DNA from 3 places in the Aeromonas allosaccharophila genome. Region 1 is predicted to be linked to each of the others. Evidence: predicted binding sites of a transcription regulator. Region 1 holds the regulator's gene; each other region holds the start of a gene.
What was found. The regulator MetJ, encoded in region 1, represses methionine synthesis genes. The targets are predictions, from matches to a motif close to AGANNTCTAGANNTCT.
Positions count from the first base shown of each region.

Region 2: metN (methionine ABC transporter ATP-binding protein MetN) is a predicted target of MetJ. The motif match lies at 1,933-1,948, and genes of this name have one in related genera.
Region 3: metA (homoserine O-acetyltransferase MetA) is a predicted target of MetJ. The motif match lies at 1,317-1,332, and genes of this name have one in related genera.

Region 1 is NZ_CP065745.1:3,990,259-3,993,534, reverse strand. It holds gene I6G90_RS18330 (aromatic amino acid transport family protein) at 23-1,294, shown strand; gene metJ (met regulon transcriptional regulator MetJ) at 1,370-1,693, opposite strand; gene metB (cystathionine gamma-synthase) at 1,904-3,076, shown strand; gene I6G90_RS18315 (bifunctional aspartate kinase/homoserine dehydrogenase II) at 3,076-3,276, shown strand, end outside.
Region 2 is NZ_CP065745.1:4,275,827-4,279,102, forward strand. It holds gene metQ (methionine ABC transporter substrate-binding lipoprotein MetQ) at 1-95, opposite strand, end outside; gene I6G90_RS19645 (methionine ABC transporter permease) at 121-774, opposite strand; gene metN (methionine ABC transporter ATP-binding protein MetN) at 755-1,798, opposite strand; gene I6G90_RS19655 (hypothetical protein) at 2,304-2,759, shown strand; gene ppgK (polyphosphate--glucose phosphotransferase) at 2,865-3,276, opposite strand, start outside.
Region 3 is NZ_CP065745.1:2,959,664-2,962,939, forward strand. It holds gene I6G90_RS13455 (cyclin-dependent kinase inhibitor 3 family protein) at 1-342, shown strand, start outside; gene metA (homoserine O-acetyltransferase MetA) at 343-1,290, opposite strand; gene I6G90_RS13465 (HD-GYP domain-containing protein) at 1,435-2,673, shown strand; gene I6G90_RS13470 (competence/damage-inducible protein A) at 2,727-3,276, shown strand, end outside.

The DNA of each region.
Region 1 (3,276 bases):
ACTGACAAAAAGTGAATTAGTAATGAGTTTATCTGTAGAGGCTACCAAGGAGCTATCCGGTTCCTGCTCCACCACGGCCAGCACCACCCGCTGGCGCCGTCACGACACCCACTGGGTTATCAGCCTGTTTGGCACCGCCGTTGGCGCCGGCATCCTGTTCCTGCCCATCAATCTGGGTCTGGGCGGGATCTGGCCCCTCGTCATCGTTGCGGTACTGGCGGGCCCCATGACCTTCCTCGCCCACCGCGGGCTGGCGCGCTTCGTGCTCTCCTCTTCACGCCCCCACGCCGACTTCACCGAAGTGGCGGAGGAGCATTTCGGCAAGATGGCCGGTCGCCTCATCTCGGCGCTCTACTTCCTCTCCATCTTCCCGATCCTGCTCATCTACGGGGTCGGGCTGACCAACACGGTGGAGAGCTTCATGGTCAACCAGCTCGGCATGGCAACCCCGGATCGGGTGATGCTCTCCGGCGTGCTGGTGTTCGCCATGATCGCCGTGATGCTGGCGGGTGAGAAAGCGATGCTGCGCGCCTTCGCCTTTATGGTCTATCCGCTGGCGGCTATTCTGGCGGCGCTCTCCTGCTATCTCATTCCCCAGTGGCAGTGGCCGGAAGTGACCGCGTTTGAAGGGGTCAGCTTCCTCAATACCGTCTGGCTGGCGCTGCCGGTCACCGTGTTCGCCTTCAGCCACGCCGCCGCCATCTCCGGCTTTGCCAACGTGCAGCGCCGTGAGTATGGCGAGCAGGCGGAAGCCAAGAGCGGCCTGATCCTGCGCAACACCACAGTGATGCTGGTGGGCTTCGTGCTGTTCTTCGTCTTCTCCTGCGTGCTGAGCCTCTCGCCCACCCAGCTGGCTGAAGCCAAAGCCCAGAACGTCTCGGTACTCTCCTATCTCGCCAACATCACCGACAACCCGGTGATCGTGACTCTGGGGCCGCTGATCGCCTTTATCGCCATCAGCTCCTCCTTCCTAGGCCACTTCCTCGGTGCCCGTGAGAGCCTGAAAAGCCTGATCGCCAAGCCCACCGGCCTGCCGCTGGCCAAGGCGGACAAGCTGGGCATCGCCCTGATGTTCTTCGCCATCTGGGGTGCCGCCGTCATCAACCCGGGCATTCTGGGGCTGATGGAGACCCTCTCCGGCCCGGTCATCGCCATGATCCTGTTCATCATGCCGGTCATTGCCATCTACAAGGTGGAGGCGCTGGCCCGCTTCCGTCACGGCTGGACCAACGGCTTTATCCTGCTGACCGGTTCGCTGGCGGTATCGGCGCTGATCTTCAGCCTGCTGAAATAATCACAGCCCCGTAAACGGGGCCGTTGAAACGACAAGAGGCGACCCCAGGGTCGCCTCTTGTGCATGGCAAATCGCTTACTCTTTGTCGAAATCTTCGATCTCTTTGCCCAGCGCTTCCATGATGGCGCGCGCTTCGGCGGGGACGCTATCCGGATGATCCTTGCGCAAGTCTTCGTCGCAAGGGAGCGGCTGGCCGGTGAAAGCGTGCAGGAAGGCTTCACAGAGCAGCTCGCTGTTGGTCGCATGACGCAGGTTGTTCACCTGACGGCGGGTGCGCTCATCGGTCAACACTTTCAACACCTTGAGCGGGATCGAGACGGTAATCTTCTTGACCTGTTCGCTCTTCTTACCGTGTTCCGCGTAGGGGCTGACGTAGTCGCCGTTCCACTCTGTTCCCATGACTCACCTGTTCTCATTTAGCCGTGAGCGCGGATTTTAACCCTTAAGGAAATTAATGGCAATCCAACAGCAAAGCCATTTAGACGTCTGGAAGTGTTGACGGCTTTTTTGCGCTGGCGTAAGGTGGTTCACCATAGGCCAGTAATGGCAGGATCGCCGTGGCGCAGGCAACGCAGCCATCGCCCAGAGACAGTTCAAGGAGAGAGTAACATGACCCACAAGGCCACCCTGGCGGTTCGCACCGGGATTGAGACAGACACACAGCACGGTGCCGTGGTGCCCCCCATCTACCTCTCCAGCAACTACACCTTTGCCGACTTTGGCGAGCCCCGTCAATACGATTATGCCCGCTCCGGCAATCCGACCCGCACCAATCTGGCGGACGCGCTGGCGGCGCTGGAAGGGGGCGCCGGCGCCGTGGTCACCGGCACCGGCATGGGCGCCGTCCATCTGGTCACTACCGCCCTGCTCAAGGCGGGGGATCTGCTGATCGCCCCCCACGACTGCTACGGCGGCACCTGGCGTCTGTTCGAGTATCTGGCGGCCAAGGGCCACTACCGGGTGCAGTTTGTCGATCAGGGTGACGGGGCCGCACTGGCCGCCGCATTGGCGCAAAAGCCTGCGCTGGTATGGGTCGAGACCCCCTCCAACCCGCTGCTGCGGGTGGTGGATATCAGCGCCATCGCCAGCGCCGCCCACGAGGTGGGTGCGCAGGTGGTGGTGGACAACACCTTCCTCTCCCCCCTGTTGCAACAGCCGCTGGCCCTCGGTGCCGATGTGGTGGTGCACTCCACCACCAAATACATCAACGGTCACTCCGACGTGGTGGGCGGAGTGGCGATCGCCAAAGAGGCGGCACTGGCCGAATCCTTGGTGTGGTGGGCCAACTGTCTTGGGCTCACCTCCGGGGCGTTCGACTCCTACCTCACCCTGCGCGGCCTGCGCACCCTGGCCCCCAGATTGCGCGCCCATCAGGAGAACACCGACCGCATTCTCGCCTTCCTGCAACAGCAGCCGCTGGTGAAACGCATCTATCACCCCAGCCTGCCGAGCCATCCGGGCCACGATATTGCGCGCCGTCAACAGTCCGGCTTCGGCGCCATGCTAAGTTTTGAACTCGATTGCAGCGAGGCGGGCATTCGCGCCTTCCTTGCGGCCCTCACCCTCTTCTCGGTGGCCGAGTCCCTCGGCGGGGTGGAGAGTCTGGTGGCCCATCCGGCCAGCATGACCCACAGGGCCATGACCCCGGCGGCGCAGCAGGCAGCAGGCATCAGCAGCCAGCTGCTGCGGTTGTCGGTCGGTATTGAACACGGTGAAGACCTGGTGGCCGATCTGGCTCAGGCTTTTGAACAGGCGCAGCAGGCAGAACAGGTAGCGAAGTAATGGAACAGCAGCAACAAGGAGAGATCGCGGTGGCAGCAGAAGCAGGATTGAAGCGACGTCACGTCCACAAGTTTGGTGGCAGCAGTCTGGCGGATCCGGTCTGTTATCGCCGGGTCGCCAGTATCGTTGAACAACAGGTGGGCGGGGATGAGCTGATCGTGGTCTCCGCCGCGGGCAAGACCACCAACCGGCTGATCCAG
Region 2 (3,276 bases), 290 kb from region 1:
ACTTTCAGAACCTTGCTCTCTTCTTTTTGACCGCAACCGGCCAGAACCAGACCAGCCAGCAGCGCAGCCGCAACGGATTTGATGCCAAATTTCATAAAACCTCCTGTCAGAAATCGACGATTAACGATGATCACATTTGTGGACCAGGCGCTCACCCGCGCTCTGGATAAGTTGAACCAGTACTACCAGGATAACCACGGTCACCAGCATGACGGTGGGGTCAAAGCGCTGATAACCATAACGAATACCCACATCCCCCAGACCGCCACCACCGATGGCCCCGGCCATGGCCGAGTAGTTCACCAGCGTGACGAGGGTAATGGTGACGCTGTTGAGGATGCCGGGCAGAGCCTCGGGCAGCAGCACCTTGGTGATGATTTGCAACGGCTTGGCGCCCATCGCCTTGGCCGCTTCCAGCAGGCCATCCGGCACCTCCATCAAGGCCCCTTCCACCAGACGGGCGATGAAGGGGATGCAACCGACAGTCAGCGGCACGATGGCGGCGATGGTGCCGATACTGGTGCCGACAATCAGCCGGGTCAGCGGAATGATGGCGACCAGCAGGATGATAAAGGGCACCGAGCGACCCACGTTGACCACCATGCCCAGAGTACGGTTGAGCAAGGGGTTGGCCAGGATCTGGCCCGCCTTGGTGACGTGCAGTGCCACGCCGAGCGGCAGGCCCAGCAGGCAGCCGAACAGAGCGGAGGCAAACACCATGATCAGGGTGTCGCCCAGGGCCGTGATGAGCAGATTAATCATGGCTTCGGACATAGCCCATTACCTCCAGCTGAATGTGGTTGTCGATGAGGAACTGCTGGGTTGCCTCGCACTGGGCCTCATCCCCGAACAGCTCGGCCAGCAGGAAACCGAATTTGACGCCACCGGCGTACTCGATGTCTGCGCTCAGAATGCTGATGTCGATGTTGAAACGGCGGCTCGCCTCGGAAATCAGCGGCGTATCGACCGTGCTGCCGGTAAAGCCGAGCTTCACCAGCGGATAGCTACCCGGCACCCGCTCGCTGCTCATCCGATCCTGATACTCCTGCGGTACCTCCAGATGGATGGTGGAGTGGATGAAGTCACGGGCCAGCTGGGTCTTGGCGTTGCTGAAGAACCAGGCCACTTCGCCCTGCTCGATCAGACGGCCGTCGCTGATGATGGCCACTTCGTCACAGATCCCCTTCACCACATCCATTTCGTGAGTGATGAGCAGGATGGTGAGCCCCAGCTTGACGTTGATCTCCTTGAGCAGGGTCAGGATCGAGCGGGTGGTCTGCGGGTCGAGGGCCGAGGTAGCCTCGTCACAGAGCAGCACCTTGGGGGCCGGCGCCAGTGCGCGGGCAATGGCGACCCGCTGTTTCTGACCGCCGGAGAGCTCGGACGGATAGGCATGGGCACGGCTTTCCAGCCCGACCAGCGCCAGCAGTTCGGCAACCCGTTGCTGGATCTGCTCTTTGCTCCAGCCTGCCAGCTCCAGCGGAAAGGCGATGTTGGCAAACACGGTGCGGGAAGCGAGCAGGTTGAAGTGCTGAAAGATCATCCCGATCTGGCGGCGAGCCTGGGTCAGATCCCGTTCGCTCAGGGCGACCAGATCCTGGCCATCGACAATCACCTGGCCCTCTGTCGGGCGCTCCAGCAGGTTGACACAACGAATGAGGGTACTCTTGCCGGCACCGGAGGCACCGATCACCCCGAAAATTTTGCCTTGGGGTACATGCAGACTCACATCACGCAGGGCGTGCACGGCGTCACTGCCTGTACCGTAGACTTTGTTGAGACCTTTCAACTTAATCATGGATTCTTCCGTGCTAACAGCCTTACAGCACAGGGCGCTACAGGCGGGGAAATTGGGCAGAGGTTCCACTGGGTTACTCTGCCATCATGGAGGATGATGCTAAGATGTCTGGATGGCCGTGTCAACGCATGTTTTTACGTCTAGACGTCTAAAAAAGTGATAAGGATATCTGTCTGGTGGATAACGATCTGGGTGGATATGTCTCGCATCCAGATCCTGTTTCGCCAGTTTGGCATATGGCCGAATTAAAGATGGTTTATGTCGGGTAAATACTGGTTTTATTAGTGTGTCAGCCCGATATCACCCATGTCAGGTGTCGAGCCTGAAACGCCACCATAGTTGCACAAATAGCTGCACAAATCGTTCCCTATTCGCGACCGGAGCACCTGTCCGCCCCTTTGTCGGCATCAACCTTGATGCAGCGCAAGGGGGGCTCGGATAGGGATTGGGTCGGTTGCGCTTGTTTTTTATACTGATGATGCCGACAAGCATGGAGGGCAGTGCGATGAGATTCCAACAGATCAAAGAGTTGCTGCACTATCTTGAACAGGTTCATCACCAGCTCGGGCTCTGCTACGGGCGATTGACCAGTCAGGTGGACTGCGAACGCAGCCGGATGTTGCTGGTCTATCTGCAAGGGCGTGAGGATGCGGCCAGTGCCCATCTGCACGAATATGCCGCCCAGCTGGGAGAGGCGGTGAGGGAGACCTGGCTGAACCAGTGTTTTAGCGAGGATATGTTGCCCGCCATCACCCGCTTCGAGCTGCCGGCCTCGGCCCAGACCCAGGATATCGTCACTCAGGTGTGCCGCTGGGAAGAGCAGCTGGTGGGCGAGCTGGGCCATCTGGCCCGGGAATGCCCGACACCGGCCACCACCACCCTGCTCGAGAATCTGGCCGGGTTGGAGCAGACCCGCCTGACCCGACTGGTGCACGGGGTACACCGACTCGATGACATGTAACAAGTGATGGCGGTCAGGCACGCAAGATAGCGGTCAAACAAAAGGGCCCGGCAGCAGTGCCGGGCCCTTTCCATTTGATCTCTGCTGATTGGCGGTGAGCGGCGATCAGCCCTGCCGCTCGGCCGCGTAGAGGGCGGCCCCTATAATGCCCGCCTGATTGAGGCTGGCCGCCGGAATGAGCGGTGCCCGGGTCTCGATGCGATCGACAAATTTATCCAGCTTGGCGGCGCTACCGCCCCCCAGAATGAAGAGGTCGGGGGAGAAGAGAAACTCGAGGCGCGCCAGATACTTGTTGAAGCGCTTGCCCCAGCGGTTCCAGGAGAGATCTTCCCGTTTGCGCACCGCATCGGAGCAGTAGTGCTCGGCCACCATCCCTTCCAGCATCAGGTGACCCAGCTCGGTGTTGGGCAGCAGATGGCCGTTGACGAAGATGGCGGTGCCAATGCCGGTGCCGACCGTGATGAGGATGATGACTCCCTTGCGATCCTTGCCGGCGCCAAAGCGCATCTCGGCCAGA
Region 3 (3,276 bases), 1.0 Mb from region 1:
GCACTGAGCCAGCTTGGCCCGCAGGTCGAGGCGAGCGGCATGCGCTGGTTCCATCTGCCCATCGAGGATGATCTGGCCCCCGACGCCGCCTTCGAGACCGCCTGGCAACAGGCACTGCCGCAGCTGCGCGAGCTGCTGGGGGATGGCAAGCATCTGGTCATCCACTGCAAAGGGGGCAGCGGTCGTACCGGTCTGGTCGCCGCCGCACTGCTGATGACCCTCGGCCAACCGCAGCAAGAGGCGATGGCCGCCATCAAGGCCCACAGACCCAAGGCGTTTACCTTGGCCTGCCACCGCCAATGGCTCGACCAGCTGGCCGAGCGGCTGGAGCAGGGCAACTGACTACTTGCCCCCCTGGTCGTAGGTGAAGACCTTGCCGATATCCTCCACCCGATAACTGGTGAGCTGATAGACGTAGTAGTTGAGCCAGTTGGCAAACAGCAGATGACCATGGCTGCGCCAGCTGGCGCGCGGGGTCTGGCCCGGATCGTTATTCGGGTAGTAGTTGACCGGAATGACCGGGTCGAGCCCAGCCGCCAGATCCCGCTGATACTCCCCGTCCAGCGTCAGTGCATCGTACTCCGGGTGCCCGGTGACAAACACCTGACGACAATCCTTGGTCGCCGCCAGATAGACCCCCGCCTCTTCCGATTCGGCAAAAATCTGCAGGTCGGTATGAGCACGAATAAGGTCGCCGTCAAACGCCGCATAGCGGGAGTGGGGCGCGACAAACTCGTCGTCGAAACCGCGCAGCAGCGGCTCATGCTCGTCGAGGCGATGGTGACGGTAAACCCCGGAGAGCTTCTCGCCGTGAGTCTGCTTCTCCATGCCATACAAGGCTTTCAGCGCCGCCTGTACCGCCCAGCAGAGGAACAGGGTGGAGGTGACATGCTGATGGGACCACTCGATGATCTCGACGATGCGCGGCCAGTAGACCACCTCCTCGAACTCCACCAGACCGAGCGGCGCCCCGGTGATGATCATGCCGTCGTAGTTGTTGCCACGCACCTGCTCAAAGTCGTGATAGAAGTTCTCAAGATGCGCCTGTGGCGTGTTCTTCGACTCCCTGTCATCGATGCGCAGCAGATCCACATCCACCTGCAGCGGCGAGTTGGAGAGCATCCGCATCAGCTGGATCTCGGTCTCAATCTTCTTGGGCATCAGGTTGAGGATCAACACCCGCAGCGGGCGGATGTTCTGGGTGACGGCCCGGGATTCCGTCATCACGAAGATGTTCTCCTGCCCCAGCACTTCGGCGGCGGGTAACTGATCCGGGATCTTGATCGGCATGCTTACTCCCTGTACTGCATCGGTAAATATGTCTGGACATCCAGAAGCCTATAATAAAGCTCCCGCCCTGTCATCAGATACCTTTTGTATTCACCCCCGCCTTTGACTAGCATACGGCTCAGTGTCTCTCCTGCTTCCAAGATAATGACCGGTATCAAGATTTCCGTAGATCGACTGCAAGTCGGCAACTATGTCTCCCTGCCACTGGGGTGGCGCGAACACCCGTTCCTGTTTTCCAGCTTCAAGATCAAAAGTGAAGAGGAGATCGAGCTGATCCGCCGGCTCGGCCTGAAACTGGTCACCATCATTCCCGACAAGAGCGACGTCCCGCCCAAACCCCTCAGTCAGGTACAGCCTCAGCCACAAGAGAGCTCAGACGCCGCCCAGCGCCAGGCCCAGATGCAGCAGGAGAAAGATCGCCGCATCGAGCAGTTGCAACAGTACCGCCGCGATCTGCAGCAGTGCGAGAAGCAGTTCCAGCAGTCGCTGGCGCAGGTGCGCAGCGTGATGAGCAAGATCCAGTCCCGCCCCCTCAACGCCATCGGCGAGGCACAGGAGCTGATCAACGCCATGACCGAGCAACTGCTCTCGGTGGACGAGATGGTGCTCCATCTGGTCTCCGACGGCGAGGATGGCAACAACCTCTACTTCCACTCCCTCAACGTCAGCGTGCTCAGCATGCTGCTGGCCAAGGAGTGCTGCATGTCGGCCGACCAGATCCGTCAGGTCGGCATGGGAGCGCTGTTCCACGATATCGGCAAGCTGAAGATCCCGAGCCAGATCCTGCGCAAGACCGAGCCGCTGACCAAGCCGGAGCAGAACCTGATGGCCCAGCATCCGCGCTACGGCCTCGACCTGCTCAATCTGGCCAAGGATTTTCCCGCCGAGGCGAAGGGGATCGTGCTCCATCACCACGAATATCTCGATGGCAGCGGGCCGGAAGGGCTCAAGGGTGGCCAGCTCGATCCGCTGACCCAGATGGTGTCGCTGATCAACGAGTACGATAACCTCTGCCACATGCAGGCCAAGGTGCCCTACTCGGCCCTGAGCGGCCTCTACAAGCAGCGCAAGGCGCAGTTCAATCCGGAGTACCTCAGCATGCTGATCCGGTTGATGGGGATCTATCCCCCCGGCAGCGTGGTGCAACTCTCGAACGGTCAGGTCGGGCTGGTGATGTCGGTCAACGCCTCGCGTCTGCTCTACCCCTCGGTGCTGGTCTACGATCCGCGCATTCCCCGTCAGGAAGCCGCCATCATCGACCTGCAGCAAGCTGAACTGTCGATCGCCAAGGTGATCCACCCCAAACGGCTGCCGCCCGCCGTATTCGAGTATCTCAATCCGCGCACCCGGATCAGCTACTACTTCGAACACAACAAAGCCTGATTGCCCTGGCCCCAGGCCAACCGTTGTCACCCGTTTAACCCAAGGAGCCCGCCATGCGTATCGAGATCATCAGCACCGGAGACGAAATAGTGACGGGTCTGGTGGTGGATACCAATGCGGCCTGGCTCAGCGCTCTGCTGCTGGAACAGGGGTGGCAGGTGCGCCGTCGCCTGACGGTGGGGGACAACCTCGCCGACCTGAAAACGGTGCTGCAAGAGAGTGCCCGCCGCGCCGAGGTGGTGCTGGTGTGTGGCGGGCTCGGGCCCACTGCCGACGACCTGACCGCTCAAGCGGCAGCGGAAGCCTTTGACCAGCCATTGACTATCTTCCCCGACTGGCTCGCCACCATCACAGCGCGCTACGCCAGCCGTGGCCGCCCGATGGCACAGAGCAATGCCAAACAGGCCTGGTTGCCGCAGGGAGGCGAGATCCTCGACAACCCGGTCGGCACCGCCTGCGGCTTTGTGGTGCGAAGTGGCCAGAGCCAGCTCTTCTTCACCCCGGGCGTGCCGTTCGAATTCAAGCAGATGGTGCGCGAGCAGATTCTGCCGCGCCTCAAACTGCTGGCCGGGGCACAAGTCGATACCGAGCTGCGTCGCTTCT